Regions from separate parts of the Alcanivorax sp. P2S70 genome, predicted to be linked through region 2. Evidence: predicted binding sites of a transcription regulator. Region 2 holds the regulator's gene; each other region holds the start of a gene.
The links. The regulator sigma-54, encoded in region 2, starts transcription at its own class of promoters, with help from an activator protein. The targets are predictions, from matches to a motif close to TGGCACNNNNNTTGCTNT.

Region 1: a site for sigma-54 is predicted at 6,827-6,844, ahead of atzF (allophanate hydrolase). Genes of this name have one in related genera too.
Region 3: a site for sigma-54 is predicted at 3,619-3,636, ahead of glnA (glutamate--ammonia ligase). Genes of this name have one in related genera too.

Annotation. Positions count from the first base shown of each region.
Region 1 is NZ_AXBZ01000006.1:7,756-17,693, reverse strand. Features, by position in the region: gene urtA (urea ABC transporter substrate-binding protein) at 1-531, opposite strand, end outside; gene Q672_RS19830 (GntR family transcriptional regulator) at 611-1,357, opposite strand; gene uca (urea carboxylase) at 1,368-4,991, opposite strand; gene atzF (allophanate hydrolase) at 4,991-6,784, opposite strand; gene Q672_RS19815 (patatin-like phospholipase family protein) at 7,098-7,949, shown strand; gene Q672_RS19810 (hypothetical protein) at 8,027-8,359, opposite strand; gene Q672_RS19805 (aldo/keto reductase) at 8,380-9,168, opposite strand; gene Q672_RS19800 (FAD-dependent oxidoreductase) at 9,272-9,938, opposite strand, start outside.
Region 2 is NZ_AXBZ01000014.1:4,143-14,080, forward strand. Features, by position in the region: gene Q672_RS23640 (Crp/Fnr family transcriptional regulator) at 1-224, shown strand, start outside; gene Q672_RS23645 (C13 family peptidase) at 247-1,752, shown strand; gene yjgA (ribosome biogenesis factor YjgA) at 1,810-2,349, opposite strand; gene pmbA (metalloprotease PmbA) at 2,391-3,746, shown strand; gene Q672_RS23660 (BPSS1780 family membrane protein) at 3,772-4,563, shown strand; gene mgtE (magnesium transporter) at 4,724-6,088, opposite strand; gene Q672_RS23670 (HPr family phosphocarrier protein) at 6,235-6,504, opposite strand; gene rapZ (RNase adapter RapZ) at 6,505-7,362, opposite strand; gene ptsN (PTS IIA-like nitrogen regulatory protein PtsN) at 7,419-7,892, opposite strand; gene hpf (ribosome hibernation-promoting factor, HPF/YfiA family) at 7,908-8,207, opposite strand; gene Q672_RS23690 (RNA polymerase factor sigma-54) at 8,247-9,698, opposite strand.
Region 3 is NZ_AXBZ01000009.1:3,414-13,351, reverse strand. Features, by position in the region: gene glnL (nitrogen regulation protein NR(II)) at 1-1,014, opposite strand, end outside; gene Q672_RS21020 (DUF4124 domain-containing protein) at 1,183-1,917, opposite strand; gene glnA (glutamate--ammonia ligase) at 2,097-3,503, opposite strand; gene Q672_RS21010 (sulfurtransferase TusA family protein) at 3,733-3,984, opposite strand; gene Q672_RS21005 (tRNA (5-methylaminomethyl-2-thiouridylate)-methyltransferase) at 3,989-5,074, opposite strand; gene Q672_RS21000 (metallophosphoesterase) at 5,248-6,195, shown strand; gene Q672_RS20995 (alpha-L-glutamate ligase-like protein) at 6,199-7,194, opposite strand; gene Q672_RS20990 (inactive transglutaminase family protein) at 7,194-8,729, opposite strand; gene Q672_RS20985 (ATP-dependent zinc protease family protein) at 8,729-9,325, opposite strand; gene typA (translational GTPase TypA) at 9,607-9,938, shown strand, end outside.

The DNA.
Region 1 (9,938 bases), on a different contig from region 2:
GTAAACGTAGTCGGTACCAGCCAGCACGAAGCGTTTCACGCCCAGATCATTGATCAGGTAGTCCACTGCCGGGATGGCCTGCTGGTTCGGCGCTGCACCGGTGTAGAACACATTCTTGGAGGATTCTTCGCCTTCATACTGAACCGGGTAGAACAGCAGACCGTTCAGTTCTTCGACCACCGGCAGGACCGATTTACGGGACACCGAGGTCCAGCAACCGAAGATCACATCCACGCCTTCCTTGGTGATCAGCTCGCGGGTCTTTTCCGCGAACAGCGGCCAGTTGGAAGCCGGGTCAACCACTACGGGCTCCAGCTTCTTGCCCATCACACCACCTTTCTTGTTCTGCTCTTCGATCATCATCAGAACGGTGTCTTTCAATGTGGATTCACTGATCGCCATGGTGCCGGACAGGGAGTGAAGCACCCCGACCTTGATGGTGTCGGCAGCCATCACCGCGCCGCTGTAGACAATGGCCGAGGAGGCGATAACGCCGGCGGCCAGTTTTTTCATGGATTGTGAAAAACTCATGGTGTTTCCCCTTGCGTTTGAAGTTGGTTTATCCATTTCCTGTAGTCCCCGGACCGAGTCGATCCAAGCAAAGCAACCTTCACTCGTCATGAGCGATGGTGGTATCCCCCCGAGGTACGCTGTTGTTGTCGACCGCCTGCAACTGACTGCGTGCATTGGCCTCGTGCAGCATGTGCACGGTGATTTTTCGTACTTCGTTTCGGGATTCTTCGATGTGGGCACGCAGTAGCATCTGCGCTTGCTCCACCCGGCGGTGCAGGATCGCATACAGCACTGCCGCATGTTCTTCATAGGTGGCTTCCACGCGTGGTGGCTTGGTGAAATCCAGCCGCCGGATAATGCGTAGCCGCTCGGTCAGATCCTGGTGAATGCGCGCCATTTCCTGGTTACCTGCGGCTTCCACCAGTTGTTCATGAAAACGCTCGTCCATGCCGCTGACGGTGGGGCCGTGATCGAGCCGGTCGGCCGGGTCCACGCACCACAGGTTGACCAGTTCATCGAGGGTGTTCTGTTCCTGTTGCTCGCAGAGTTTGCGCACCGCTGCGCATTCAAGAATGGTGCGCACGTCATAGAGCTCTTCGAAGTATTTGAAGTCGAAGGGTTTGACCTGCCAGCCGCTGCGGTACAACACATCCACGTAGGATTCCCGTTGCAGCCGGAACAGGGCTTCACGCACCGGGGTGCGGGAGGCGCCCATCCGCTCAGCAACTTCGTTTTCACTGAACCGGTCGCCGGGCATCAGGCGAAAATCAAAAATGTCCTGCTTGAGTTGCAGGTAGATGCGCTCAGCCAGGTTTTCGCTTTTACGGGCGGTGCGTGCGTTCATCATGGCCTCCTCAGGCAACCGCCCCGGTATCGATCACCAGTACTGGATCGCCGGCATTGATGATGGCGCCGGGCTGGCAATGCAGGCCGGTAACCTTGCCGCTGGCATTGGCGAGGATTTCGAATTCCATCTTCATCGCTTCCACCACCACCACCGGTTGCCCTTCGGTGACCTGGGCTCCTTCGTCCACCAGCAGCTTCCAGACATTGCCGCTGATTTCCGCGCTGATCAGGTGCCCGTTGACTTCGCCAATGTCCGTTTTGCTACCGAGCATGGCGGAGGCGATGGCGGCGTCTTCGTTCTGCCAGCGCGCCACTTCCTCACGGTAGGCGGCATCCCGTTGCTCGGTGAAGCGGGCAATGCTGTCGGCATTGTCGGCGAGGAACTGGCGATGTTCGGCAAGACTGAAGGGTTCTTCGGTGATGTCGATCTGCAGATGCCCATGGCGGAAAGCGTCTCGCATTTCGTCGAGTTGCGCTTCGCTGACCGGGTAATAACGGACCTGATCAAAGAACTTGAGCAGCCAGGGTTCGTCGTTGGCGAATTGCGGATTTTTCAGGTGTTTGTTCCAGATCGGCAGGGTGCGGCCCACCAGCTGGTAACCACCCGGGGAGTCCATGCCGTAGATGCACATGTACACCCCGCCGATGCCCACGGTGCCTTCGGCGGTGTAGGTGCGTGCCGGGTTGTACTTGGAGGTCATCAGACGATGGCGTGGATCAATGGGCACGGCACAGGGGGCGCCCAGATACACGTCGCCCAGCCCCATCACCAGATAGCTGGCGTTGAACAGGGTGTCGCGAACCTGATCGATGGAATCGAGACCGTTGATACGACGAATGAATTCCACATTGTTGGGCAGCCAGGGCGCTTCGCTGCGAATGGTTTCCTGATAGCGGGTCACCGCATCCAGGGTGGCGCTGTCTTCGAATGCCATGGGCAGGTGCAACACCCGCGAGGTGACCACCATGTCATCCATGCTGCCGAGGCGGTTTTCCCGCTCCAGCAAGGTGTTGACCAGGTCTCTCTGGGTGATCAGGCGGGAGTCGTAATGCACCTGCAGGCTGCGCACCCCCGGGGACAATTCCAGGATGCCTGACACCGGTGTCGCCTTGAGGTTTTCCATCAGGGCGTGGACACGCATGCGCAGGGCCAGATCGAGCACGTTGTCGCCGTATTCGATCAGGATGTACTTGTCGCCGGCTTGCCGATAGACAATGCGAGGCGCATCCCCGTCGGCGTCTTGTTCCGCCAGCATGGTGTGCGAGGTAAAGGCATGGTCTTCGGAGCTCACCTGGGGATGAATCACCGGGATGCAGCCAAGGTTGTCGATGGAGGCATCCTGGGCTTCCTCCATGGCTCTGGCTTCGGCAAAGCTGATGGGCGAAAAGCGAATGCTGTCGCCGGGTTTCAGCTGGCCCACTTTCCACAGTTCGGCCTTGGCAATGGTGACCGGACAGACAAACCCGCCGAGGCTGGGGCCATCCTTGGTAAGAATGACGGGGAAATCCCCGGTGAAGTTAATGGAGCCGATGGCGTATTCGTTGTCGTGGACATTGGAGGGATGCAGCCCGGCCTCACCACCGTCAGTCCGGGTCCAGCTGGGCTTGGGGCCGACCAGGCGAATGCCGAGGCGATTGGAGTTGTAGTGCACCTGCCAGTCTGCAGCAAAGAACTCGTCGATGGCGTCTTGGGTAAAAAAGTCGGGGGCACCGTGGGGGCCGTAGAGTACCTTGATGTCCCACTGCTGCGGGTAGTCCGGAATCAGTGAGACTTCCGCACCGTGAGGCTCGGCCACTGGCGCCGGGGTGGGGCAACCTGCGAGCCGAGGTTGGCAGATGGAGAGGACGTCTCCCTTGCGCAGGGTGCGTCCTCCGTGGCCGCCAAACTGACCCAGGACAAAGGTGGATTTGCTGCCGAGATAATCGGGTACATCAATGCCGTTGCGAATGGCGATGTAGCTGCGGCAGCCAGAGGTGACCTTGCCGGTGGTCAGGGTTTGCCCGGCGTTGACCGTGATTGGCTGCCACAGGGCAACGGGCTGGCCGTCCAGTTGGGCCTCGCAGTCTGCGCCGGTCAGGGCAATCACGGTGTCACAATGAAAGGTCAGTGAGGGGCCGCACAGGGTCGCTTCCAGTCCTGCTGCGGAGGGATGGTTGCCGACGATGCGGTTGGCCAGCCGAAAAGCAAAATCGTCCATGGGGCCGGAAGGCGGAACGCCGATATCCCAGTAGCCGTCACGGCCGGGGTAATCCTGCACCGTGGTGTAGGTGCCGGGGTCCTCAATTTCGAACGCGGTCGGGGCGTAGTGGAAGGTTTCCAGGTAACGGGTGGAGACCTTGCCGGCGATCACGTTTTCGTCGCGCAGGATCTGGCGCAGGTAATCCAGGTTGGTGGCGATACCGGACAGTCGGGTGTGTGCCAGTGCATCCTGCATTTTAGCCAGTGCATCAGTGCGGTCGGCACCGTGCACGATTACCTTGGCAATCATCGGGTCGTAGTGCGGGCTGACCACGGTGCCGGTGTCGACCCAGCCGTCCAGTCGAATGTTGTCCGGGAAAAAGACTTCGGTCAGTTCACCGGGGCTGGGCTGGAAATCTTTCAGGGCGTCTTCTGCGTAGATACGCACTTCCATGGAGGCGCCCTGGCTGATGTAGCTTTCGTTTAGCGGGGGGCGTTGGCCGCCCGCCAGTTCCACCATCCACTGCACCAGGTCCACGTTGAAGACGGATTCGGTGACGCCATGCTCCACCTGCAAGCGGGTGTTCACTTCCAGGAAATAGAATTCGTCGCGCTCGTCGTCATAGATGTATTCCACGGTGCCCGCGGAGCGATACTTAACGGACTGACCGAGTCGTACGGCGCTGGCATGAAGTTTTTCGCGGGTGGCCTGGGGAAGATTGGGGGCGGGGGTTTCTTCTACCACTTTCTGGTTGCGCCGTTGCAGGGAGCACTCGCGTTCCCCCAGCGCCAACACGGTGCCTTCGCCGTCGCCAAAAATCTGTACTTCCACATGGCGCGCCCGGGCCACAAAGCGCTCGATGAATACCCCGCTATCGGAGAAAAAACTTTCGCCAAGGCGTTTCACGGATTCATAGGCGCAGACCAGTTCGGCCTCGTTGTTGCACCGTGACAGACCGATACCGCCGCCGCCGGCGGTGCTCTTCAGCATGACCGGGTAGCCGATATCGCTGGCCGCCTGTCTGGCCTCATCCAGGCTTTGCAGCAGGTCGGTGCCGGGGGCCAGAGGCACTCCGGCTTTTTCTGCCAGGGCACGGGCTTCATGCTTGAGCCCGAAGTTGCGAAGCTGGGCCGGGGTCGGGCCGGCGAACGCGATGCCGTTGGCTTCACAGGCTTCGGCGAACTCGGCATTTTCTGACAGGAAGCCGTAGCCGGGGATGATCGCATCGGCACCAGTATCGAGGGCCGCTTTCAGAATCAGGTCGGTTTTCAGGTAGCTCTCTGCGGCGGTTTGACCGCCCAGCGCCACCGCTTCATCGGCGGCGCTGACGTGCTGACTGTTGCGGTCCGCGTCGGAATAGACGGCTACGGAGGCAATGCCCATCTGCTTCAGGGTACGGCAAATTCGTACGGCGATTTCACCCCGATTGGCGATCAGCACTTTCTTCAACATCAAAGAGCTCCCTCTTGTTTCAGTTTGGCAATGTAGTTTCTCCAGCCTCCCAGCGCGGTAATGTCGGTGGCGTCATCGATGGCCCACGGTTCACAGATAAAGCCTTTTACCCAGCGGCCATCGACGGTTTCCAGGCTGCCAATGCCGAGCGGTGCCGGTATCAGCCCGACAAAACTGCCGAAGTGTTCGACGGGCATTTGCCACAGTTCGATGGGAATGCTGTCGCCGCCGTCTTTCGGGTTACGGATCAGCCCGGGTTTGGGGGGCACGGTGTTGGCCAGGGCATACAGCCGGTAGCGGGGTGCGGTATGGGTGGCTTCCAGCAGCACGGCGTTGCGTTCGGTGAGCTGGCTGTTAAGGGGCATGCCGGTGAGATGGGCACCGACCACTGCCACAGTAATGAAATCACTGCCGTCATTGTTGGCGGCGCGGTGGGCGGGGGCGGGTAATGCCTGACCGGTAGCGCCGGCTTGCCAGGGCTGATGTTGCTGCCAGCGGCGGCCGAATTCTGCCAGGGCATGGTCCTGCCAGGCGTCGCCAACGAGAGTCACGCCGGCGGGCAGACCGTCAGCCCGGAATCCACCGGGCAGGGCCAGCGCGCACAGGTCCAGTAGATTCACAAAATTGGTCCAGGTGCCAAGCTGGCTGTTCAGGGTAATGGGGTCATCACTGACTGCTGCCCGGGTATAGATGCCCGGTGTGGTCGGCAGCAGCAGGGCATCTACCTGGGACAGCAAGGCGTCGGCTTCGCGTTTCAGTTCGGCCAGCTGGTATTGGGCCCGGAAGCTGTCGGCAGCCTTCAGGTCGGCGGCGGGCTCAAGGATGTTGCGGATCACAGGCAGGACGGCGTCTGGCTGAGTCTGCAGCAGTGACTCTGTGACGGTGAAGCGTTCAGCCACCCACGGCCCCTGGTAAAGCAGCGCTGCCGCATCTTCCAGCACCATGGTATCCAGCGGCACCAGATCGGCTATGGCCTGAATACTTTCCAGCTGTTGTTCCCACAGGGCTTTGGCCTGCGCGTCACCGAACCAGGGCAAGACGTTGGGAATGCCCAGTTTCGGCCGCGCCGGCAATCCGCTGGCTTGCCGTGCCGGAGCTGGACGGCTGTAGGCATCGTGTTCATCGAATTGCCCGGCAATCTCGTAGATGGTCTGCGCGTCATCGACATTCAGGGCAAAGACGCTTACGCAATCGAGTGTCCGGCAGGCGGGAACAACCCCTTTGGTGCTGATGGCGCCACGGGTGGGTTTTAGCCCCACCGTATTGGTGAACGATGCCGGGACGCGGCCAGAACCGGCGGTGTCGGTACCCAGGGCGAAAGGTACCAGTCCCAGGCTTACGGCTGTGCCGGAGCCGGAACTGGAGCCGCCACTGACATAGTCCGGGTTGAACGGATTGGGGACTTCACCATAGGGCGAGCGGACGCCCACCAGGCCGGTGGCGAACTGGTCCAGATTGGTCTTGCCTACCACGATGGCGCCGGCCTCGCGTAGCAGGCGCACAACGGTGGCGTCTTCTTCGGGGGTGTAGGCAAACGCGGGGCAGGCTGCGGTAGTCGGAATGCCCGCCACATCAATATTGTCTTTCACCGCAAAGGGAATGCCATACAGGGGCAGGGAGGGATCGGTGAGGGCGCCGGCCTGGGCAACCAGGGAAGACTCGTCCAGCAGATGAATCCACAGGGCGCGCTCGCTGTCATGCAGATGCATCGCCAGTTGTTTCATGGCCTGCACCGGGGTGAGGTCCCCGCTGCGGTAGGCCGCCTGCCATTGTTGGAGAGTCCAGCCGATCATTTCGTTAGCACACCTGTTTGTATACAAGTTGGTATGCGTTCTTGTGCAAGGCGAGTGCCAGATGCGGCGGTCGTTGGTAATTGTCTGTTTTTACAATAGTTAATGGGGGTGGGATTGAGTACGGCGGTGGCCTCTGCCAATACTGGGTGCGCCAACATGAAGCGGTTGCGCTGAATCGGTGCAGCCCGGGTGGGCCGGCGTCTGGCATCAGCAATGCCGATGGCAGGGACAGCAAGGATCTATTTCCGCAACGTTGGCGGCTTTGCCATTGTGGTTACGGGGTATTCACTGATTTCCCCAGTGGAGGAAAGCGATGTCACAACGAGCGTTGGTGGTAGAAGGTGGTGCCATGCGCGGCATTTTTGCGGCGGGGGTGCTGGATGCGTTTCTGGAAAAGGATTATCGGGATTTCGATTTTGCAGTGGGGGTGTCGGCCGGCTCCACCAATCTGATCGGGTACCTTGCCGGTGATCTGGGACGCAGCCGAAGAATCATTACCGACCATGCTTGCCGTCCCGATTTTATTAACTGGCAGCGGTTCATGAGCGGGGGGCATCTATGTGATGTGCACTGGTTATGGCATCAGTCTCGCCTCGAGGTGCCCTTGCATCTGGAGCAGCACTGGCAGGGCCGAGTGCCTCTGTGGGTGGTGGCTACGTCGGTGGAAGATGGCACCCCCCGTTATTTCCAGGCCAGCCCCGACAACCTGGACGACATCATGACTGCGTCCTGTTCCATCCCCTTTGCCTATCGGGCGTTTCCGGAAGTGGCCGGGCAGCCCATGACCGATGGCGGTCTGGCGGATTCCATTCCGGTGCAATGGGCCTACGAGCAAGGGGCGCGGGATATTACGGTGGTGCTGTCCCGGCATCAGGGATATCGCAAGAAACCCAGCGCTCTGACGCCGCTGATCAAACCGTGGGTAAAAGATATGCCTGCCCTGTACGACGCCATGGTCAAACGCACTGACGTTTACAATGCCTCGCTGGCGTTTATTGCCAACCCACCGGCGGACTGCCGGATCACTGTGATTGCACCGGATGAACATTTCCCGGTGAACCGTCTGACGACCAATGCCCGGAAACTGGAACAGGGCTATCAGCAGGGGCACTGGGCCGGGTTGCAGGCCCTGGGGGTGGAGATACCGTCTGCATCCAGCGGTTAATGCGGCGCCCACAAGGGGGGATGGCCTGACAAGGCAAGAAAGCGTTCCTGTCAGGCCTGGAGAGATGTTGATGGCGACTACGAGGCGTCTTTCTCTTCGCAGTGCCACACCCACGCATCGAGCTCGATGTGTTCGATACCGCGGAACTGGCTTTCCATCATGAATTCACGGCGGTCTTTTACCACACCACGGTTGCCGTCGGCTTTTTTAATCGCCTTGCGCAGTTTTTTCTTCACGTTGTTGTCGATGGTTTCGTCGCTGAACAGCATGCCCTGCATCTTGCTGCCGGACGATACCGACACCTCGCCCCTTTCTTCGCAACCCTGAGGCGCGTCACGAAGAATCAGGATGTCATCGGCTCTGGCAAGCAGGCTGGTGGCCGTCAGCAGAAAGATCAAGGTAAGGCGCATTTCAGGCTATTCCGTTGTTGTTATGGCTGGCAGGCCTGGCGCGCTTTGGCCACATTTTCCTGCAAGTGCCTTGGGTTGATGGTGCCGGCAATGATACTGCTGACACCAGCGGTGCCAAGGATCTGGTTCAGGCTTTCCTGCACCGGGTCCGCAATATTGTCATCCAGATGGCCACTGGCAAAGGCTTTCTTGATCAGGATGCCTTTCAGGTCGGCGGCGGCCTGCTCAATCACCGGAACTTCGTCTTGATGGCTCAGGTTGTAAGTGACCATGGCGATGTCGGCATGCTGCAGGGTGGCGAGGCCCCCTTCCACGGTTTTGGTGGACATGCCAGTGGCGCGAATCAGACCCGCCTTTTTGAGATCGTTGAGGGCATCCAGGGTCCCTTGCTCGATGATGGCCAGGTCATTGCCATCTGAATGTACCAGCACACAATCGAGATAATCGGTTTTCAATCGTGTCAGGCTGCGTTCCACCGAGCGGCGAACATGCTCGGGGGAAAAATCAAAATGGCTGGCACCGCTGTCGTTATCAAATTCCTCGCCCACTTTGGTGACGATGATCCATTCCTGTCGCTGGCTCATGAGCTGGCCGAGTCGTTGTTCGCTGTGGCCATAGGCGGGGGCGGTGTCGATCAGGTTGATCCCCAGATCGCGTGCCTGGGCCAGCAGTTCGACGACGGCGCGATCATCGGGGATGGTGAAGCCGTTGGGGTATTTCACGCCCTTGTCGCGGCCAATTTTTACCGTGCCCAGGCCAAGAGCGCTTACGGTTAAACCGGTGTTGCCCAGCGGGCGTATGAAAGCCATAAATTTCCTCCGATGTCTGACCCGCATTTTTCCCTTGTCGCAGAAGCGTTGGTTATTCGCTCCGCTCACCCTTCGGGCCGCCAGCGGCGCTCCTGCGGCGATCCTAAAAACACCTATGCCAGTACGGCACGCCCATGGGCGCCTGTTTCAGTTCTGCAGGCAGCGCCATTGGTGCGCCCGGTTGCAGGCCATGCTCTTCCACCAGCGCCATGATTCTGTCACCCAGATCTGGAGCCAGGGTCAGTTTGGTAGGCCAGCTGATGATCAGGTTCTGGTCGCGGCGGGCATAGGCGCTGTCCGGCTTTACCAGTGTCTGTTGCTTCGGTTCGGCACGCACTACATCCAGCGTGGCCAGTTGCGCCTGACTGAAATCCAGCCAGGGGAAGCGCTTTTTCAGTTCTGCCTGGCCCGCGGCCAATTGTTCGGCATCCGTGCGCTGCACTCCCTGCTCAGCCAGATCGCCCCCCAGGTACCACACCACCTTGCCATCCGGGCAATCGTGGGTGGTCACGGTCAGTACCGGTTTGTTGCTGGTGCCCACACAGTGGGCATACAAGCGGTGGCCCAGGTCATGCTTGACGAGCACCATTTTTAGCGGCCGCAATTGGCTGTCTTCCTGCTCGAGCAAATGGGCCTTGTGAGCTTGCTCCAACAGGGCCGGGTTGCCATTGCCTGCAGCCAGAACGGTCATGGCCGGCTCGATTCGCAGGCCGTTGACGGTGGCGCAGGCCAGGCCGGCATCGTTCCAGGTCAGGGTGTCGTGCTGCGGA
Region 2 (9,938 bases):
CCATGGGTGAAATGGCGCTGGTGGATCATGAGCCTCGTTCGGCCACGGTCAGGGCTGCCGAAGACGCCACGCTGATTGTGCTCACCCGAAAGGGCCTGGATCAACTCCGGCGCCGCAGCCCCAACGCCGTTAGCTTGGTGATGGAGAACATTGCCAAGCTACTCTGTGTCCACCTGCGCCGGACGTCCTCCCAGTTGGCCCAGTTCAAATTACCGGTTGGTTGAACCGGTCTTTACAGGAACCCTTATGCGAAACCTTGGCGTAGTCGTACTGGCCCTGGGGCTGGCGGCTTGCGACCCCGGGCCTATGCCTGCCGATGTGAAGCTGCCCGATGGGGCGGTGTATGACGGTGAAATTCAAGATAATCTTTTCCACGGATACGGCGAACTGCGCTGGCCTGATGGCCGCCGTTACGAGGGGGAGTTCCGCGCTGGCTTGATGACCGGTCAAGGTCGACTTGAGTTACAGGATGGCTGTGTCATGGAGGGCGCTTTTGTCGAAGGGGTGCTGCATGGTGAGGGAAGCCTGATTTGCGGTGATGAGCATTTTCAGGGCACCTTCCGGGAAGGAGAGCTTGTTGCCGGGGTGATGACCTTTGGGGAAGAGGACTCCTATCAGGGCGAGTTTCAGGACTTCCTGCCCCATGGTGACGGGCTGTGGGTAACCGAGGAAGGGGAGCAATACGAGGGGCGCTACTCTGAGGGTGAGATTACCGAGGGTACCTTTCGTAACGAGGAAGGTTATCAGTATAGCGGCCCATTTCTTGACTTTGATTTTCACGGGCAAGGTGAGTTGACCCGCCCGGATGGCGTCATCATTCGTGCCGGGTTTGAGTACGGACAAGCCGAAGGTCCGGGTGTCAGGGTGATTCCGGGTGAGGCTGGTGCCCAGCCGACGCTGGAGAATGGGTACTTCGTGCGGGGCAAATATTACCTTAGTGAGAAGGCATATCGGCAACGCCGGCAGCAACAGGCAGCAGGTATGGAGGCTCGTCTGTATACCGAATCCAGTCGCTTGCAGTCAGCCTTGTCTTCATTGGCGCCACAGCGTCCCGGTGTCCGGGATGTTTACTTCCTGGCGGTGGGGGGGGACGGTACGGAAGGAGTCTTCCAGCGAGAAGTCGGTTGGGTCTCTTCCCGGCTCAGTTCTGTGCTCGACCTGAAGCGCCGGCAGATTCTGCTGGTAAATGGAGGCAGCGATGAATTGCCTTTGGCGACACGGACCAGTGTGCGGGAAAGTCTTAACGCCCTGGATGCGTTGATGGATCCAGCGGAAGACTTGCTGTTAATCCATTTTGTCAGTCACGGGGCCGTAAATGGTGATCTGGTTCTTGATACCCATAACCTTCGGCTTAACAACCTGGCAGTCGATGACGCAAAGAACTGGTTGAACAGTTTGGCGGTTAAACACCAGTGGGTGGTTGTTTCAGCCTGTTATTCCGGGCACTGGGTGGACGCGTTGGCGGCGCCTGAGAGAGTCGTGTTCTCGTCTGCAGCAACAGACCGTACGTCTTTTGGGTGCGGTGATGATTCTGAGCGCACCTGGTTTAGCAAGGCGCTGTATGGAGAGGGAATGAGTGCCGGCGTGAATGATCCGGATGCCTGGTTCTCGGCGGCGCAGGCGAAAGTATCGCGGATGGAAGAAGAGCAGGGGTTTGACGAGCATGAGCGCTCATTACCCCAGAAGGCGGTTGGTCACAGCTTCCTGGGCTGGTGGCAAAGTCTCGAAACGCCAGCATTGCACAAGCCCTGACGGTGCGCCCGGCAGGTGCTGGAGGGCACTTCTGCACGGGCGGCTGTAGGGCTCGGTTCAAAACAGGGGCACGGTTTTGTCCAGCTGATTCAGGTAATTCATCAGCTTGCGGCGTTCGCGTTTGAACTTCTCTTTTTCTCCCGGGCTGGCATTGGCCGGGTCGGCGAGGCGAGCCTTGAGCGCATTGCGGGTCAGGTTGCGCATTTGCTGGCGATCCCCATGGGGAAAGAAGTCCAGAATTTGCTGCACGGTGGCATCTGCTTCACGGGGTTGTTCGCAGCCAACGATCTGCTCTACCCAATTGGTGAGCCGTTGCTGGCGGAACGGATCCTGAAGCGCCTCCAGTGCTTGTACAATCTGTTCGCTGTTGGATTCCCGGACCAGACGACCGATGTACAGCGAATGTCGGCGGCGGGCTTCGTTGCTGGTGATGCGGCGGGCTTCTTCAAGACCTTTTTTGAGGCCGTCGCTCAGGGGCAGGCGATCCAGTTCGGTCTGCTTGAGCGCCATCAGCGACTGCCCGAGCTCCTGCAGGGCCAGGTCATCCCGTTTCTGCTCGGATTTGCTGGTGTACGGGTCGTCGTTATACTCGGTCATCTGACTTCACTTGAATTAATGGGTAAGGGAAGCGCTATTTTATGTCTGATTCCTCCGCAACGACAGCGGCACTCGACATGGCACAACTTCAGCAGGCGCAGGATACCGCTGCCTGGGTGCTGGAAGAGGGAAAACGGCTGGGGCTGGACGGGGTTGAGGTGAATGTCAGCCTCAGTCAGGGCTTTTCGGTCAACGTGCGGCAGGGCGAGGTGGAAACGGTCGAGTTTCACCGCGACAGAGGCGTTTCTGTCACCGTGTTCCAGGGGTTGTGCAAGGGACATGCGAGCAGCTCGGACGACAATCGCGACAGCCTGCGTGACACCCTGAAAGCGGCCTCTGCCATTGCGCGCTACACCGAAGCTGACAAGCATGCGGGGCTGGCGCCGGCGGACCAACTGGCCCGTGATATTCCTGAACTGGACCTGTATCACCCATGGGAGATGGACACTGGCAGAGCGATCGACGAAGCCATGGCGTGCGAAAAGGTGGCCCGTGACGATAGCCGTATCGTCAATTCGGAAGGTGCCTCCATTAACAGCGGTGCCAGCCTGCGCGTGTTCGCAACCTCGGAAGGTTTCCTGCACGGCTATCGCGGCACCCACCACAGCCGCGTATGCAGCGTGGTCGCGGAAGACGATGACGGAATGCAACGGGATTACTGGTACGACGGTGGGCGTATTGGCGAGAAGCTGGCGGATGCTGAAACCGTAGGACAGATGTCCCGGGAGCGGGCACTGTCACGCCTGGGGGCGGTGATTCCGGAAACCGGTGAATTGCCTGTCATTTTTGCCCCGGAAGTGGCATCGGGCTTGCTTGGCCATCTGGTGTCCGGAATCAGTGGTGGCGCCATTTATCGTCGCAGCTCTTTTTTGCAAGACAGCCTTGGCAAGGCGGTGCTGCCTGCGGGCTTTACCCTCAGTGAACACCCGCACCTGCCTGCAGGCAATGCGTCGTCGCCCTTCGATGGTGACGGTTTGCCTACCGGCGAGCAGGCCTTTGTGGAAGACGGCATCCTGACCTCCTTTGCCTTGAGTCTGTATGCCAGTCGACGTCTTGGCATGTCTCCGACCGGCAATGGCGGTGGTGTTCGCAACTTGCGCGTCACCGATACTGGAGAGTCTCTGGAAGCGTTGATGGCCCGAGTGCCCAAAGGGATCTTGATCACCGAGGTCATGGGGCAAGGGGTGAATATGGTGACGGGGGATTACTCTCGCGGTGCCAGTGGCTTCCTGTTCGAGAATGGGCGGATTACTTCACCGGTACAGGAATTCACCATTGCCGGTCATCTGGCGGAGATGCTACGTGGCATCCAGGGTAGCGGCACCGATGTGGATTATCGCGGCAACATCGCCTGTGGTTCTCTGCTGCTGTCGCCCATGAAAATTGCAGGACGATAATAACTTTCCATTGGAGGGAAAAAGCATGTCAGAAATGAATCCTTATCAACAACCGACCAGCGATGTGGCGGTACCGCCACAGGCTGCAGAGCTGGTTATCGGTACGGCCCAAAAAGTGTCTATGGGCGATGCCATGAGCTGGTTTGGCCAGGGTAAGGCGATGCTGGCGGGCAACTGGGGGGTAATGATTGGCGCATTGGTGGTGCTCATGCTGCTGAATGTGGCTGTGCAGTTCGTCCCCTTTATCGGTGGGTTGGCGGCCATGTTTTTGATGACGCTGCTGTATGCCGGGCTGGTTAAAATGTTCTACCGGCTGGATAACGAAGGCAGTGTGGAGTTTGCTGACCTTTTTGCCGGATTCTCAGAAAAAACCGGTCCATTGGTGATCCTGGCGTTGTTGCAGTTGGCGGTCTACGTGGGCATTTTCATCGTAGCGATGGTGCTGCTGTTTTTGAGCATCGGTTTTGATGTGAGCATGCTTAATGCCATGGAGGCAGGAAGAGTACCGGATGTGGGTATTGGCGGGGGCGCCATCGCATTGGCAGGTCTGATCATGTTCTTGTTTCTGATGGCGTCTGGCTGTCTTTTCTACTTCAGTATCCCGCTGGTCTTCCTTGGCAATATGGGCCCGGGTGAAGCGCTGGGGCTTAGTTTTAAAGCCTGCCTGACGAATCTGCTCCCGCTGATTCTCTATGGCATTGTGGCGACGGTGTTGGTGATGGTGGCAACGATTCCGCTTTTTCTTGGGTTGCTGCTTGCTGGCCCGTTGTTGGCGGGTGCGTATTACGCATCATTCAAACAGGTATTTACGGAATAATTCGTGCCACGCCAACACAAAAGCCGAAAGGAGCCCCTTTCGGCTTTTGTGTTTGAGCGGCTAGCTGCGCTTGACAGGAAGGCAATACCTAAAATAGTTCTCGTGATTTAGAAGAACGGAAACGCCTTCCAGAGTGGATGAAAGACTCGGGAGGCTCCGTTCACACCAACAAATTGGCATACAGCACGGTAGCCAGGCCCAGGAAGGCCATGAAGCCAACAATATCGGTGATAGTGGTGAGGACTACAGATCCGGCCAGGGCCGGGTCGATACCCATTTTTTTCATGATCATGGGCAGCAGTGCACCGGCACAGGCGGCCATGATCAGGTTGATCACCATGGCCACGCTGATCACGATGCCGATGCTTACGTCACTGAACCACAACCCGGCGGTAATGCCAATCACGGTAGCCCACAACAACCCATTGATGGCGCCAACAGATAGCTCCTTGAATAGCAGATAGCGGGTGTTGTTGGACTGAATCTGTCCCAGTGCCATGGCGCGAATCACCAGCGTCAGCGTCTGGCTGCCGGCGATGCCGCCCATACTGGCGACGATCGGCATCAGGATAGCGAGGGCCACCACCTTTTCCAGCGTCGCCTCGAACAGGCCGATCACGGCAGAGGCAGCCAACGCGGTCAGCAGGTTGATACCCAGCCACAGCGCTCTGCGGCGGGCGGTTTGCCAAACCGAGCCGAACGTATCCTCGTCATCGTCCAGACCCGCCATACTCATTAAGGAGTGGTCGGCTTCTTCCATGATTACGTCTACTACGTCATCAATGGTGATACGGCCTACCAGCATGCCTTCGTCGTCGATGACAGGGGCTGTCACCAAGTCGTGGCGCTCAAAGATCTTGGCGACGTCATGGGCAGGCAGGGTGGCCGGGATCGACTGAATATCGGTGATCATGGCTTCGCGCACAGTAGTGCCCGGATCGCTGATCAGCACCTTGGTGAGAGGCAACAGCCCAATGAACTGGTTTTTCCGGTTGACTACGGCCAGGTTATCAGTGGTGCGAGGGATATCGCCTCGCAAACGTAGATAGCGCTGAACCACTTCAAAAGTGATCTCCGGTCTCACGGTGATCACATCGGTGTTCATCAGGCCCCCGGCGGTATCCACCGGGTAGCTCATCACGTGCTCCAGCCGCTCGCGGTTTTGTTCGTCGAGGCTGGCCATCACCTGACTGGTGACATGATCAGGTAGTTCTTGCAGTAAATCAGCGAGGTCGTCGGTATCCAGTTCTTCAACCAGCGACACCAGCTCATCGGTGCTGAGGTTGCGCAATAGCTCAACCCGGACCTCTTCGCCCAGATACTGCAGGACTTCGGTTTCCTGTTCCTTGCTGAGCAGCTGCCAGAGAATTTCCCGCTCTCGTGGAGGGGAAGACTCAATCAAGTGGGCGGCTTCAGCGCCGGGCAGGTTGTTGATCAGCTGCCGGACCTGCGTATAGGTCCCGCTGGCCAGTGCGCGGTTGATGGCTTTGAGATGTTGCTGGCTGCGGCTGCTGTCGGCGGGCATGGAAATCAGTTAACAGTTAACAGTGAAGAGTTAACAGCGAAAACAAAGCGTGCTGCTGCTTGGCTGGGATGACCACACAGTAACAGTCCTTCAGAGTCTGTGGTACTTGATTTTTCAACTGTTCACTATTCACGGTTAACTGTTTTTCACTCTCCTTCGTCGAACATCCTTGCAAACAGGTCTTCCAGTTCTGCCATGGCTGCGTCTTCGTCATCGCCTTCGACTTGGAAGGTGACCTGGCTGCCTTTGGCGGCGCCGAGCATAAGAAGCCCCATAATGCTTTTTGCATCAATGCGGTTGCCCTTGTGAAGGACGTGGATAGCACTGTCATAGCGTGAGGCCACGCTGACCACCTTGGCAGCAGCGCGGGCGTGCAGGCCAAGTTTGTTGATCACATCCAGGGACTGTTCGATCATTCAGCTGGATCCCAGTTCGCGGTGCCGAACCTGCAAGGTGATACCTTGCTCGCGTAGACGAGCAGCCAGCTGCTCGGTTATGTAGACGGAACGGTGCTGGCCACCTGTACAACCGATCGCGACTGTGACGTAACTCCGATCGCTGTGGGCAAAGGCGGTCAGCCATCTCTGTACAAAAGTGGCGATGTCATCCAGCAGGTCGTGGCTGATATCGTGCTTTTGCAAAAAATCGATTACCCCCTGGTCGCGTCCGGTAAGAGGGCGCAGATCCGGATGCCAATGTGGATTGGGAAGAATGCGCACGTCGAAGACAAAATCAGCATCTGTGGGAAGACCATTCTTGAAACCGAAGGATTCGATTTGCAGCGAGAGGGCGTTGCGCCGCTGAGCGACACGTTCACGGATCAGGTTCCTGAGGCTGTGCACTTCGTGATTACTGCTGTCGATAACCAGATCAGCCCGTTGGCGAATATTGGCCAGAAGGTCTTTCTCGTGAGCGATGGCATCTTCCAGTGAGCGTTGGTCAGTCGCCAGAGGATGGCGCCGCCGGGTGGCACTGAATCGCTTCAGCAGGGTGTTGTCATCAGCATCAAGGTAGATGATTTCGCTGGTGATTTGTTGCTGTTTCAGCGCGTCAAGAATGTTGTCGAAGGCCAGCAATTGGCCTGGAAGGTTGCGTGCGTCTATGCCAACAGCGACATGACCGATGGCAGTTTCGCCCTCGCTAAGTTGTTGGGCCAGGGTCGGTAGCATGCCGACAGGAAGATTGTCGACACAGTAATAACCCTGATCCTCCAGCGCCTGGATGGCTGTGGATTTGCCAGACCCGGATCGTCCGCTAATGATGGTCAGTTTCATGATCGGGATGCACGCAGAGAATTTGTATTATGGCCTGGTTTTCGAGAGTTCACTCGTTACGAAGCCAACCGCAATTCAGCTTCGGATTCCACGGCAGTCAGGAACAGCTTGTGATCGTCTGAACTGACCCGCAATTCGTTCCGGTAGCTGTCGTCATTGAAAAGGCTGGCAAGGTGGCTCAGCGTTTTCAGGTGTTGCTCAGGGTTTTCCTGGGGAACGAGCAACACAAACACCAAGTCAACGGGGCGTCCGTCAACGGCATCAAAATCGATGGGGGTGTCCAGCTTCAGTAATAGTCCGATGGCTTGTTCGCAATTGCCAAGCCGGCAGTGGGGGATGGCGATGCCTTCCCCGATGCCGGTGGAGCCCAGCTTTTCCCGGGCTACCAGCGCATCGAAGACCTCCTGCTCCTTGAGGCCGTCACAGCCGGCCGCAGCCAGCTGTGCCACCTGATCCAGCAGCTGTTTCTTGCTGCTGGCCTGCACCCCGTTGTGGGTGCGTGCTTCGGTTAGAAGTTCGCGAACTCGCATAATGGTCGTTTCGGGTTAGTGGCCGTGTTTGTGATTAACGGCCTTTTCCTTGTGTTTGAGAATCTGGCGATCGAGCTTGTCGGTCAACTTGTCGATGGCCGCATACATATCATCGGCTTCAGCGGTGGCGAACAGATCTGCCCCGGAGATGTGGATAGTAGATTCTGCCTTGTGGGTCTTGGGCTCCGGGGAAAGAATCACCTGAACACTGGTGATCTGGTCGAAATGGCGCTCCAGGCGGGAGAACTTGTCGCCTACGTAGGTGCGCAAAGCATCGGTAACTTCCAGGTGATGACCGCTGATATTTATTTGCATGGCTGGCTCCTTTACCTGCTTGTGGGCCGTCCCAGGCACCTACACCAAACGCTTGCGGGCGCTGGAAGACGGTATTCTCATCGCCTCACGATACTTGGCGACGGTCCGGCGCGCCACGTTGATTCCCTGCTCGTTCAGCAAGCTGGCTAGCTTGTTGTCGCTGAGTGGCTTGCGAGGGTTCTCTGCGGCGACCAGCTTCTTAATAATGGCACGAATAGCGGTGGAGGAACACTCACCACCACCATCTGTTCCCACGTGACTCGAAAAGAAATATTTCAGCTCAAAGACGCCGCGGGGTGTGGTCATGTATTTCTGATTGGTGACCCGACTGATGGTTGATTCATGCATCTCGACGGCATCGGCGATATCGGCCAGTACCAGTGGCTTCATGGCCTCTTCACCATAATCGAAGAAATCCTGCTGGACCTCGACAATCCGCGTGGCGACTTTCAACAGGGTGTCATGGCGGCTTTGCAGGCTCTTGATGAACCATTTGGCTTCCTGAACGCAGTTTTTCAGGTATTGGCCATCTTCACCGCTGGTTTTACGGGCAATGGCGGCATATTGCTGCTGTAGATTGACCTTGGGCAGGATGTCGTCATTCAGGCTGACCTGCCAGCGCCCGTGGTGCTGGCGGACGATGACATCCGGCACCGCATAATCGACTTGGCTCTCTCCAATTTGCTCGCCTGGCGCCGGGTCAAGGGTGCGGATCAGCGAGAGGGCATCAAGCAGTTCCTGTTCGGAGAGCTGTAGAACCTTGCGAAGCGCGGCATAGTCGTGCTTTTCCAATAGTTCAAGGTGGTCCAGAAGCGCCAGCGCAAAAGGCAGGAAAGGCGTGTCGGATTCCAGCTGGCGCAGTTGTACACCGAGGCAGTCTGCCAGGTTAATGCTGGCGACGCCGACCGGATCGAATTGCTGCAGGCGATGCTGAACGGCCAGTACCTCGTCGGCTTCGATGTGGGCATCCTCTGGCAGCCCTTCCTGGACATTCATCATGGTGACGATGTCGTCGATGCTCACGGTCATGTAGCCGCGATCGTCCAGAGATTCAATGATGGTGATGGCGATGAGTCGGTCCACATCGCTCATGGGGGTCAGGTTGAGCTGCCAGTGCAGGTGGTCATGCAGATTGCCGGACACGGTGTGCCGTTGCTGCCAGTCATCGGCGTCATCAGGGATTGACGCGGTGGCACTGCTCTGGCCGGAGTAGACGTCATCCCACTCAGTGTCGACACCGGGTTCGCCGTCGACAAATTCTTCCAGGGCGTCATCACGCTCTGCGTCCATCTCCTGACGATCTTCGTCATGCTCAGGCAGGGCGTCGTCGCCAAAGTCGTCGGCCAGTTCCAGCAGCGGGTTGCTTTCAACCGCTTGCTGGATCTCCTGCCGGAGATCCAGCGTGGACAGCTGCAGCAGGCGAATCGCCTGCTGCAACTGAGGTGTCATGGTCAGCTGTTGGCCGATTTGTAGTTGTAGTGTGGGCTTCATACTGCTCGGATTGGTGTGATCCCCAAAAACCCGAGAATAACAGCTTCAAACTTGTTCTAGCAATAATTGTGCCAGTGGTTCTTGTGTGGTAGGAGTCTGAAGCGTTAACAGTGAACGGTGAACCGTTGATGTTGCGCGGGCGGGTTTGCTGATTTTTTCGGGCTTTGATGGCCGCGGCCGGGGTCCTGGTTCGGCTTCTGGCGTTCGGAAACCCCGGGACTATTCCGCGCCGTTGTTCAC
Region 3 (9,938 bases), on a different contig from region 2:
ACCCGGCACACTTTCGCATTCGATCAGTCCATGATGCTGGCTGATGATCGACTGGGCGATGGAAAGGCCCAGCCCTGTGCCGCTGGCGCGGCCACTGACCATGGGATAGAACAGGGTTTCCTGTACTTCCGGGTCGATGCCGGGCCCGTTATCAATAATGTCTACGCGCAACACCAGCCGGTGCCTCAGCACCCCGATGGTGAACTGGCGCAGCACCCGGGTACGCATCACGATGCGCGCCTGTGGCGTTGACGATTCCAGCAGCGCCTGGGTGGCGTTACGGATCAGGTTCAGCAGCACCTGAATCAGTTGGTCCCGGTCGGCCACCACATCCGGCAAGCTGATATCGTAATCCCGCCAGATCGAGACGCCCTGGGGATGCTCAGCCAGTAACAACTGACGTACATGCTCCAGGCACTCATGCACATTGACCGGGCGAAACTCTGGCGGCTTGCGAGGCCCCAGCATGCGATCTGCCACAGAGCGCAAGCGATCCGCCTCATCAATAATGACCTTGGTGTACTCGGTCAGCTCAGGGTCTGGCAGGGCACGTTCCAGCAGCTGTGCAGCGCCGCGAATGCCCCCCAAGGGGTTCTTGATCTCGTGCGCCACACCCCGCACCAGCGCCCGGGTTGCCTGGTGGGCATGCAGCAACGCCTCCTCACGGGTAATGCGCAGCAACCGATCCAGCGCCTGAAGCTCCAACAGGAGGCACAGCGGCTGGCCGGGCTCATTGATGGGGCTGACCGAATAATCCACGGTGACCTCATTGCCCGGCGCCACAGACAAGCGCGCCTCCCGGCGCGTAAAGGGGTGCTCGTCACGGATGCACTGCTGCAGGGCAGACCGTGCCTCTTCATCGTCAAAGAAGTAATCGGGCAATGGCTGACCGATGGCGCGGACGGCACTGGTCGCGAGCAACATTTCTGCTGCCGGATTCAGATAACGCACGTGCAGCTCACTATCGAGCATGACCACTGCAGTGCGCAGGTGATCGAGTAACCGTTTGTGCAAGGCGACACCACTTATCAACTAATTGGCCCATAACAGGGCATAAGCAATTATCAGGCCACCTGAGAGAAACGGGTCAGACGCGCAAATCACGCCAAAGGGACATGAAAAAAGCCGTGAGGAGTGGTTAGTTTAGCGCGCCAAAGACAAGAAATGCACCATATGGGTGCATTAAGGGGTTTTCATTGCGGGGCGTCCGAGTGATGCAGGCCTGGCTACCGTGCCCGTGGATGCGCCAGCACCCGGAGTGGCTGCCCCACCCCTGGGCGCAGAAGCTCCTTGCGAAGCAGAACTCCCCGTACTTGCCTGGCGACCAATCACCGCAGGACCATTCCCTGGTCGGTACGACCCTACCGTACTGCGATGAATATAGATTTCGATAGACGCCGACTCGGTTACGACCTCACCCTCACTATCCACCACCATGGCCGTGAGAGTGTGGACCCCCCTGTCAGGGTTCAGCAACTGCAAACCAGGCAGCTCATTCCCGTTATCAAGGACAACCAGCTTATGGCCTTCCTGCAGGCCTGGAACAAGATCCACGCTGATCTTCACCGGCTCCTGAGGGTTGCGAATTGTACTGCCTGGCTCAGGCGCCGTAATGGCAATCGTATCGTACCCGGCAAACTCAGCCTCGCCACTCCCCGTGCCAGACACCGCTTCAACGGGAGCAACCGGCAGCTCCACGCGCTTGATTGGCACGGTATTGGTTTTGCGCAACTGCACCTCTTCAGTAGCAGCCGCACCTCCCGGCTTCTGATCAGTGAAAACGACGTTGCCGTTCTCATCGACGACCCGGTAGATTTTGGATGATGCCGCCGCATCAGCTCCCGACATATCCTCTGACTCGGCGTATACCACACCGGAACAGAGCGGCAACATCATCAGCATCCACAGCTTTTTCATTCTGACTCTCCACATTTATCTACCTGATTCTGGCCCGGAAAACTTTGTTCAAACAAGGAGAAAATGCACAAATTCGCATCCTTGCCTGCAACGACGGAAGTGAAGACCCGCCGCGACTGCAGCCAGACATAAAAAAAGCCCCCGACCAGCGGGGGCTTTTTCACTGCAATCCCAAGGGATTAGCAGGAGTAGTACATGTCGAACTCAACCGGATGCGGAGTCATGTTCAGACGCTCAATCTCACCACGCTTCAGGGAGATGTAGCCATCCAGCATGTCCTTGGTGAACACGTCACCTTCGGTCAGGAAGTCCATATCGGCTTCCAGGCAATCCAGCGCCATGGTCAGGGTATGAGCCACGGTGGGGATGTCTTTAGCTTCTTCAGCCGGCAGATCGTACAGATCCTTATCCATGGCATCGCCGGGGTGCAGCTTGTTCTTGATACCGTCAAGACCAGCCATCAGCAGTGCAGCGAAGCACAGGTAGGGGTTGGCAGACGGATCAGGGAAGCGCGCTTCGATACGACGCGCCTTGGCGCTGCTCACGAACGGAATACGGATGGACGCAGAGCGGTTACGGGCAGAGTAGGCCAACATTACCGGAGCTTCGAAACCGGGCACCAGACGCTTGTAAGAGTTGGTGGAACCGTTGGTGAAAGCGTTAAGGGCACGGGCGTGCTTGATGATACCACCGATGAAGTACAGCGCTTCGTCGGACAGACCCGCATAGCCTTCGCCTGCGAACAGGTTCTTGCCATCTTTACCCAGGGACACGTGAACGTGCATACCGGAACCGTTGTCACCGATCAGCGGCTTGGGCATGAAGGTAGCGGTTTTGCCGTAGGCATGAGCCACGTTGTGCACGCAGTACTTGAGGATCTGAACTTCGTCAGCCTTGTTGGTCAGAGTGTTGGCGCCAACACCAATCTCACACTGACCAGCAGTACCTACTTCGTGGTGATGCACTTCGATGTTCAGACCCATGGATTCCATGGCGGAACACATGGCACCACGCAGGTCGTGCAGGCTGTCTACCGGAGGAACCGGGAAGTAACCACCTTTCACACCCGGACGGTGACCGATGTTGCCACCTTCGAAGTCTTCGTGGGAAACCCACGCAGCTTCTTCAGAGTGAATGTTGTACATGGAACCCTGCATGTCGGATTTCCACTGCACGGAATCAAATACGAAGAACTCCGGCTCAGGACCGAACAGGGCGGTGTCAGCGATACCGGTAGCCTTCAGGTACTCTTCGGCACGCTTGGCAACGGAACGCGGGTCACGCTCGTAACCGGTCATGGTGGACGGCTCGAGAATATCGCAACGCAGGTTCAGGGTGGCTACGTCAGTGAACGGGTCCAGAACGGCAGTAGAGTCGTCAGGCATCATCACCATGTCGGACTCGTTGATGCCTTTCCAGCCAGCGATGGAAGAACCGTCAAACATCTTGCCGTCGGTGAAGAAATCTTCGTCGATTTCACCCACCGGCAGAGTAACGTGCTGCTCCTTGCCACGGCTATCCGTGAAGCGCAGGTCCACCCATTTCACATCGTTTTCTTTAATCAGCTTGAGGGTCTTTTCAGACATTGTCGTGCGTCCTCCTAAGGAACAGCGGGTTTATCTCTGACTCGACATATTGCACCGGCATGGAGCAACACAGAGAGCCGGTATTCTCGGCCAAGGGGCCACTAATGCCAATAGGGAGGCAAATACCATGCCAGCCCTTTTTTAGCGCATACCCCCCGGCTACCGGGGGCTCACCACGTCACGCACCACCATAATGCACACAAATGGTGCGCAGTGGCCGCATGCAGCACTAAAACAGTGCACCATTATCCTCGCCGACGCGCAAGACCACAAAACACTCATTGCCCTGTTCGCCGGTTTCCAGCACTTCGTGGCCGTTAATCCGACACCAGGCCGGGATATCGTTCAGCGCGCCCGGATCAGTACAGACCACCTTGAGACAATCCCCGGTGGACAATGTACGCACCTTGTTCTGCGTTTTGATGACCGGCATCGGGCACAGCAGGCGGCGGGTATCCAGGTCGTGAATCACATCAGTCATATCACTACCCCACATTCCAGGCAGGCAAAACATCATCAGGCTGCGCCGGCCTTACCGTCACCTGGCGAGCCACACCATCCGGCTGGCGAATTTCCAACGTCACCTCGTCAAGCACTCGCCCCTTGGAATAACGGGCCACAATCGCAGCAGCCTGCTTGAGCTCTTCGTCAGATTCGAAGCTGCCATCCACCAGGGCAAGAGGCCCCGGACAGCTTACCGTGGTGATACTGGAGAACATATAGCGGTAGCCCTCCAGAAAGCGATTCTCGCCTTCCTCACGGCTAATGATCAACTTGTAGTGGGGTTTCGGCCGCAGGTGGCGCCCCACCTTCAATAACATAATGTCATCAAGCTCGTAGCGTCGCTCATTGCGGGCTTTCCAAAGGTCTGACAGCTTGTTGGAATAGGATTCGTCGGTGAGGAAACAGCACCCTCCGGCCGGCTGGGCAAAATCATCCAGTCCAAATTTCTTCGCCAACGCCATCTGCGGTTTACGGTTGCGGCCAGAAAAATCGTGCAGCTCATCGCGGTTCACCCACCCCTCTCGCTCGGGCAAGGTTGGGGGCAGATTCCTGGCACAGAGCGGGCGCAACAATCGATCGTCCGCCCCGGACTCCTGACTGATGATCGGCATGGTTTCCTTACGCTGGCTCTTGGGCCGCTGGCCAATCACTTCGCCTGTCACAATGAAGTCAAACCCGCGATCGCCAGCGAACTCTCGCGCCTTGTTGATCATCAAGGTGGCCTGATTGACCATGAAAATCTTGCAGTCGAGGCAGGGGTTCAGGTTGGCGCCGTAGCCGTGCCTGGGGTTCAGCACCACATCCTTGTACTCCTCAGAGATATCAATGATGTGCAGTTTGATACCGAGCTGTTCGGCCACCCACAGGGAGTTATTGCGCTTTTCCTTGTCCTTGTCCTTCTTGCGAATGGCATGGGTATGCCCTTCCACACAGAAGCCGGTGAAAAAGTTCACCCCTTCCACTTCGATGCCCTGCTCCTGCATGACCTTCACGGCCAGCATGGAATCCAGTCCGCCGGACACCAGCGCGATCGCGCGCCGCTTGATGGGTTGGGTTGCCTGTGTCATGTGAAAAACCTGTGCTGGGGGCCGCACTGCCTGCCGCCCTGGCTCGAAAATTGGGCGGCGAAGTATAGCAATGGCGGGACCTGCACGCATCCATCCCCCATGCCGCCTGTCACTTGAATGTCATCCCAGGACGGCACACTCCTGCTCCACACGCTGTATATGGAGCGTCCTGCATGAGACGCTGGCTTAGCTACGCAGCCCTTTTTGTGGCAATCGCATTCACTGCCGCAGGCCTTGGCTGGTGGTTCCATACCCCCCACGGCCCCTGGCTGGTACATGACCGCCCACTGGCCGGACAGCGGGTGTGCGCCATCGGTGATGGTGGCTGGGGGAATCCGGCGTCACTGGCCGTCGGTCAGGCCCTGGTGACACTGGGCTGCGACCAGATCCGCTATCTGGGCGACCTGGTCTATCCTGATGGCATCCTGGACGCCAATGATCCGCTCATCGACAGCCGCTTCCTGCCACCCCTGCAGCCAGCGCTGGATGCTGGTATTCCTGTCTATATGGTGCTGGGTAACCATGACTGGAAACAGAACGGAGAGGCCTGGCTTGAAGTGGCACGCCACCACCCGCTGATCCACCTTCCCCACTTTTACTACTTTGAACAGTGGCCAGACGCCTGTGCGTTCAGTCTGGAGACAACCTGGTTCGAAAAGTGGTATTACTTTCACCGGCAAATCAATTGGCTCACGGCCAGCCAACAGATGGCTCACGCACATGGCTGCCAATTCAGCCTGGGGTTTGCCCATCACCCCATGTTCAGTACCGGCTCCCATGGCAACGCCCATGAAATGATTAACCTTGGCCTGAAACAGAAACTGATCGGTCATCTGGACTTGCTGGTCGGCGGCCACGACCACATCCTGTCTGATGAAGGGGAGTACCAGGACACCCGGCAGCTGATATCCGGTTCCGCCAGCATCACCAATGATCTTGGCCCTGCCAGCAACGCACAGCACTTCACGCGCGCCACCCACGGCCTGATAACTCTGGATTTTGAAAAGACCGACGCAGGCCTGCGCGTCGACTACCGCTTTTACAGTGTGCTCGGCAATCCGCAGGATCCGCTGATCACCCTGCTGTGGCAGGGTGACCAGAACGGGCAGGGAATCCGCTAGCGATCAGGAAGGTTCCTGGGGCTCCACCGCCACCGGGCCGGCGACGGCAAATTTTGACTTGGAAAACGCAATACGCTCAGCGGCGGGCAGATCCTTGTCGCCCACAGACTCGAGGTAATCCTCGATAATCCGGCAACGACGCAACAGACCGTCGTCCATGGCAATCTGGATATTCAGCCCCGGGCGGGCATTGAGCTCAAGCATCATGGGACCGTGGTCGCGGTCCATGACCAGATCAACCCCCAGATAGCCGAGCCCTGTCAGGTCATAACAACGGGCCGCCAGAGACAGACAATCCTCCCAATCAGGCACGGTCAATCCCGCCACCGCGTTGGCCGTGTCCGGATGCCGCTGGATCTTCCTATTGAGCCAGGTACCATCCAGCGTCACACCGGTGGACAGATCCAGGCCGACACCAATCGCACCCTGGTGCAGGTTTGCCTTACCCTGAGACTGCCGGGTAGGCAGGCGCAGCATGGCTGCCACAGGGTAGCCCTTGAGCACGATGATGCGAATGTCCGGCACACCCTCATAGCTGATGCGCTTGAACAATTCGGTAGACGTCACCCGATACTCGATCAGTGCCTGATCGCGATGCCCACCCAGCGAATAAATACCGGAAATGATGCCGGAAATATGGTGTTCCAGTTCCTCGAGGGTAATGATGCGGCCGGACGCAGAGCGGAAATAGTCTTCAAAGCGATCGGCGATCACCATGATGCCATCCCCGCCAGCCCCCTCCGCGGGCTTGATAACAAAATCCCGGTGCGTATCCACCACCTTGCGCAGGGTGCTGATACCCTGCTCGGTGGCAATGGTGCCGTACAACTCCGGCACCCTGATACCGGCATCCAGCGCCATTTTCTTGGTCTTGATCTTGTCATCGACCAGCGGATACAAGCTGCGCTTGTTATAACGCAGAATGTAGTCCCCATTGCGCTGGTTAATACCCATGACACCACGGGCACGCAGGGCCTTGCGGGTCTTGGACCACAGCATCAGTGCTTGTCTCCCTCGACCATGGCGCGAAAACGCACCAGCTCAGTCAGTCGGTAACCGCGGTAGTGCCCCATCAGCACCATGAATGAGGCCAGGCAAAGCAACACGCCAGGGAAGGTAAAGACGAAGTACACCAGCGGCTGCCATACCATCAGCAAGTGACACAGGATCGCGGTGAACAGGGTGCCCAGCGCCACCTTGAGTGACTGACTGCCCCCCCGTTCCTCCCAGACAATGGAGGTGCGCTCAATTACCATGGTGAGCACCACCATCGGGAACAGGCCAACAGACAACCCGGAGCCCATTCCCAGCTTGTAGCCCAACAGGCTGAGCAATGCCATGGTGATCACTACAAAGGTCAGCACCACTGACAATCGCGGCAGCAACTGCAACTTCAAGTGTTCCAGATACGATCTCACCGACAAGCCAATGGCAGTAATAAAGGTGAACAGCAACACACCGTACAACACCTGGGTTTCCCGGAAGGCCAAGGCCACCAGCACCGGAGTAAAGGTACCCAGTGTTTCCATGCCCACCAGCGAGCGCATCAGCAGCACAAGAATCACCCCAACCGGGATCATGATCAGAATGCGGTACAACTGCTGTGCCGGCAGCGGCAACTCGTAGAGCGAGAAATCGATAAAGCTCTCGGCATCCTTCATCCGCAGGGACTGGGCCAGCTGCAGCGCACTCATTTCATTACGGTGAACACTGAAGGAGACATTTCCGGATTTACCCCCATCGAGCTTGAGCAACGACTCCGCCCCACGCCACCAGACCAGACGATCTTCCGGGAGCCCCTGCTGACCATTCACCGGGTTGAAGTAAAGCCACTGTTTGCCGTTGTAGCTACGCAGCCATAACTCGGGCTGCTGCCCCTGACTCTCAGCAAGACGCAAGGTATGGACCGGTTCGGCAGGAATGTGGGACATCGCCAGCAACAGGTCGACCACCTTGGCCCGGTTTTCCGGACTTAAATCGCTACCCAGCAGCAGCTGGACATTGTCGTTTTCCAGCTCATTGACGCGCTTGATTGTCTCACTAATGAAGGTTTCCACATCCGCAGAATGCTGACGGATTGGCTCCAGCAGCGCCTCGGCAGCAAGACGCTCCGGCCCCTTGAGGGCAGGCGCAGGACGAAACTGGGGGCCGGGTTCATTTTCAGGGGACTCAGCGTAGCGCTGGGTCAACATCAGCCGGTAATACAGATATTGATTGCCCTCGGCTCGCCGGGACGACCAGGTCACCTGGCGATTGCCCTTCTCCGTGTTGACGTTGACGCCATAATTATTGGAGATAAAGCTTTCATTCAGCGTGGTGTAAGCATTGTTCTGGGGCGGCACAAACATCCGCACCTTGACCGGCTTGTTGGGCCGGGCATTAAACCCCACCTCAGCATCCACCACCCACACCTGATCGGTTTCATCCTGGCTGAGCGGAACGTGCTGCACAAATACCTGATACAGAACACTGCCTACTCCCAGCAATAACAGGAAGAAAGCGAGCAAACGCGCCTGAAACTTGACTGAACCCATTATTGCGCCTCGGCAGCCTCCGTCATTTCATCATTGTTTACGTCTTTCGCCGACGACTCACATCTCGGAGCGCCGGCAGCATGCTGCATGGAAGGGTCCACCACTGCTGCCAGTTTCTGCAGTGCGTGTGAACCCATCAGCATGGGGTAACTGAATTCACTGCGATCGGTCAGATTCACCTCAATCTGCTGCTGGCGCTTACCCATACACACCGTCAGCATGACCACTGGCCGGCTGCGATATTCACGTTCATCACCGTCCAGGCTCTCGGCACGCTGCTTGATTCTCACGTGCCCCGCCAACGGCAGCTCGATGTCGTCCCACTGGGACTGCGTGATTCCCAGCTCCTCACGATCATCCCGATCAATCGCCAGGTCAAACTCCACCATTTGCTGACCATCACGGGTAAAGGTCTTTATGTAACGGGCGCTCAATGAGGCGCTGTCCGCTCCAGTATCCAGCTTGGCAGGCACGGTGACCCCCAGCTCTTCGATAAATACCTGCTCATGCAAACCATAGATCATCTTGCTTGCCGATGCTTCGGCACTGGCCTCCCAGGACATCCCGAGCAACATCAGCCAGAAAGGAATTCGCATCTTAACAACCTGATATCAAAAGCGTTACTGCCCCCGGACTCCCTGGAAAGGAGGCCCCTCAGGCCCCCCTATGACCCGGCCCGGGGCAAATGGTTGCGCCATTCTAGGACAACAATCTGGCCCGCGCAGGAACAACCGTAAAATCGTGAACTGCTTCACAGTGCGCAATCTTACGACAAAGCCCGACCGATGGGCTATCACCAGCCCAAAGCGCTGTTATAATGCGCGCCCCTGCGGGCTGGTGATAACCGGCCTGCTCATTTTTCACTGGAGCTACACTCGTGATTGAACGCCTGCGCAATATCGCCATCATCGCCCACGTTGACCACGGCAAGACCACCCTGGTGGACAAGCTGCTGCAACAGTCCGGCACCCTGGGAGATCGCGCTGGCGATATCGAGCGGGTCATGGACTCCAATGATCTGGAGAAGGAACGGGGCATTACCATCCTCTCCAAGAACACTGCTATCCAGTGGAACGACTATCGCATCAACATCGTGGACACCCCCGGACACGCCGACTTCGGCGGTGAGGTAGAGCGCGTCATGTCCATGGTGGATTCCGTACTACTGCTGGTAGACGCAGTAGACGGCCCCATGCCGCAAACTCGCTT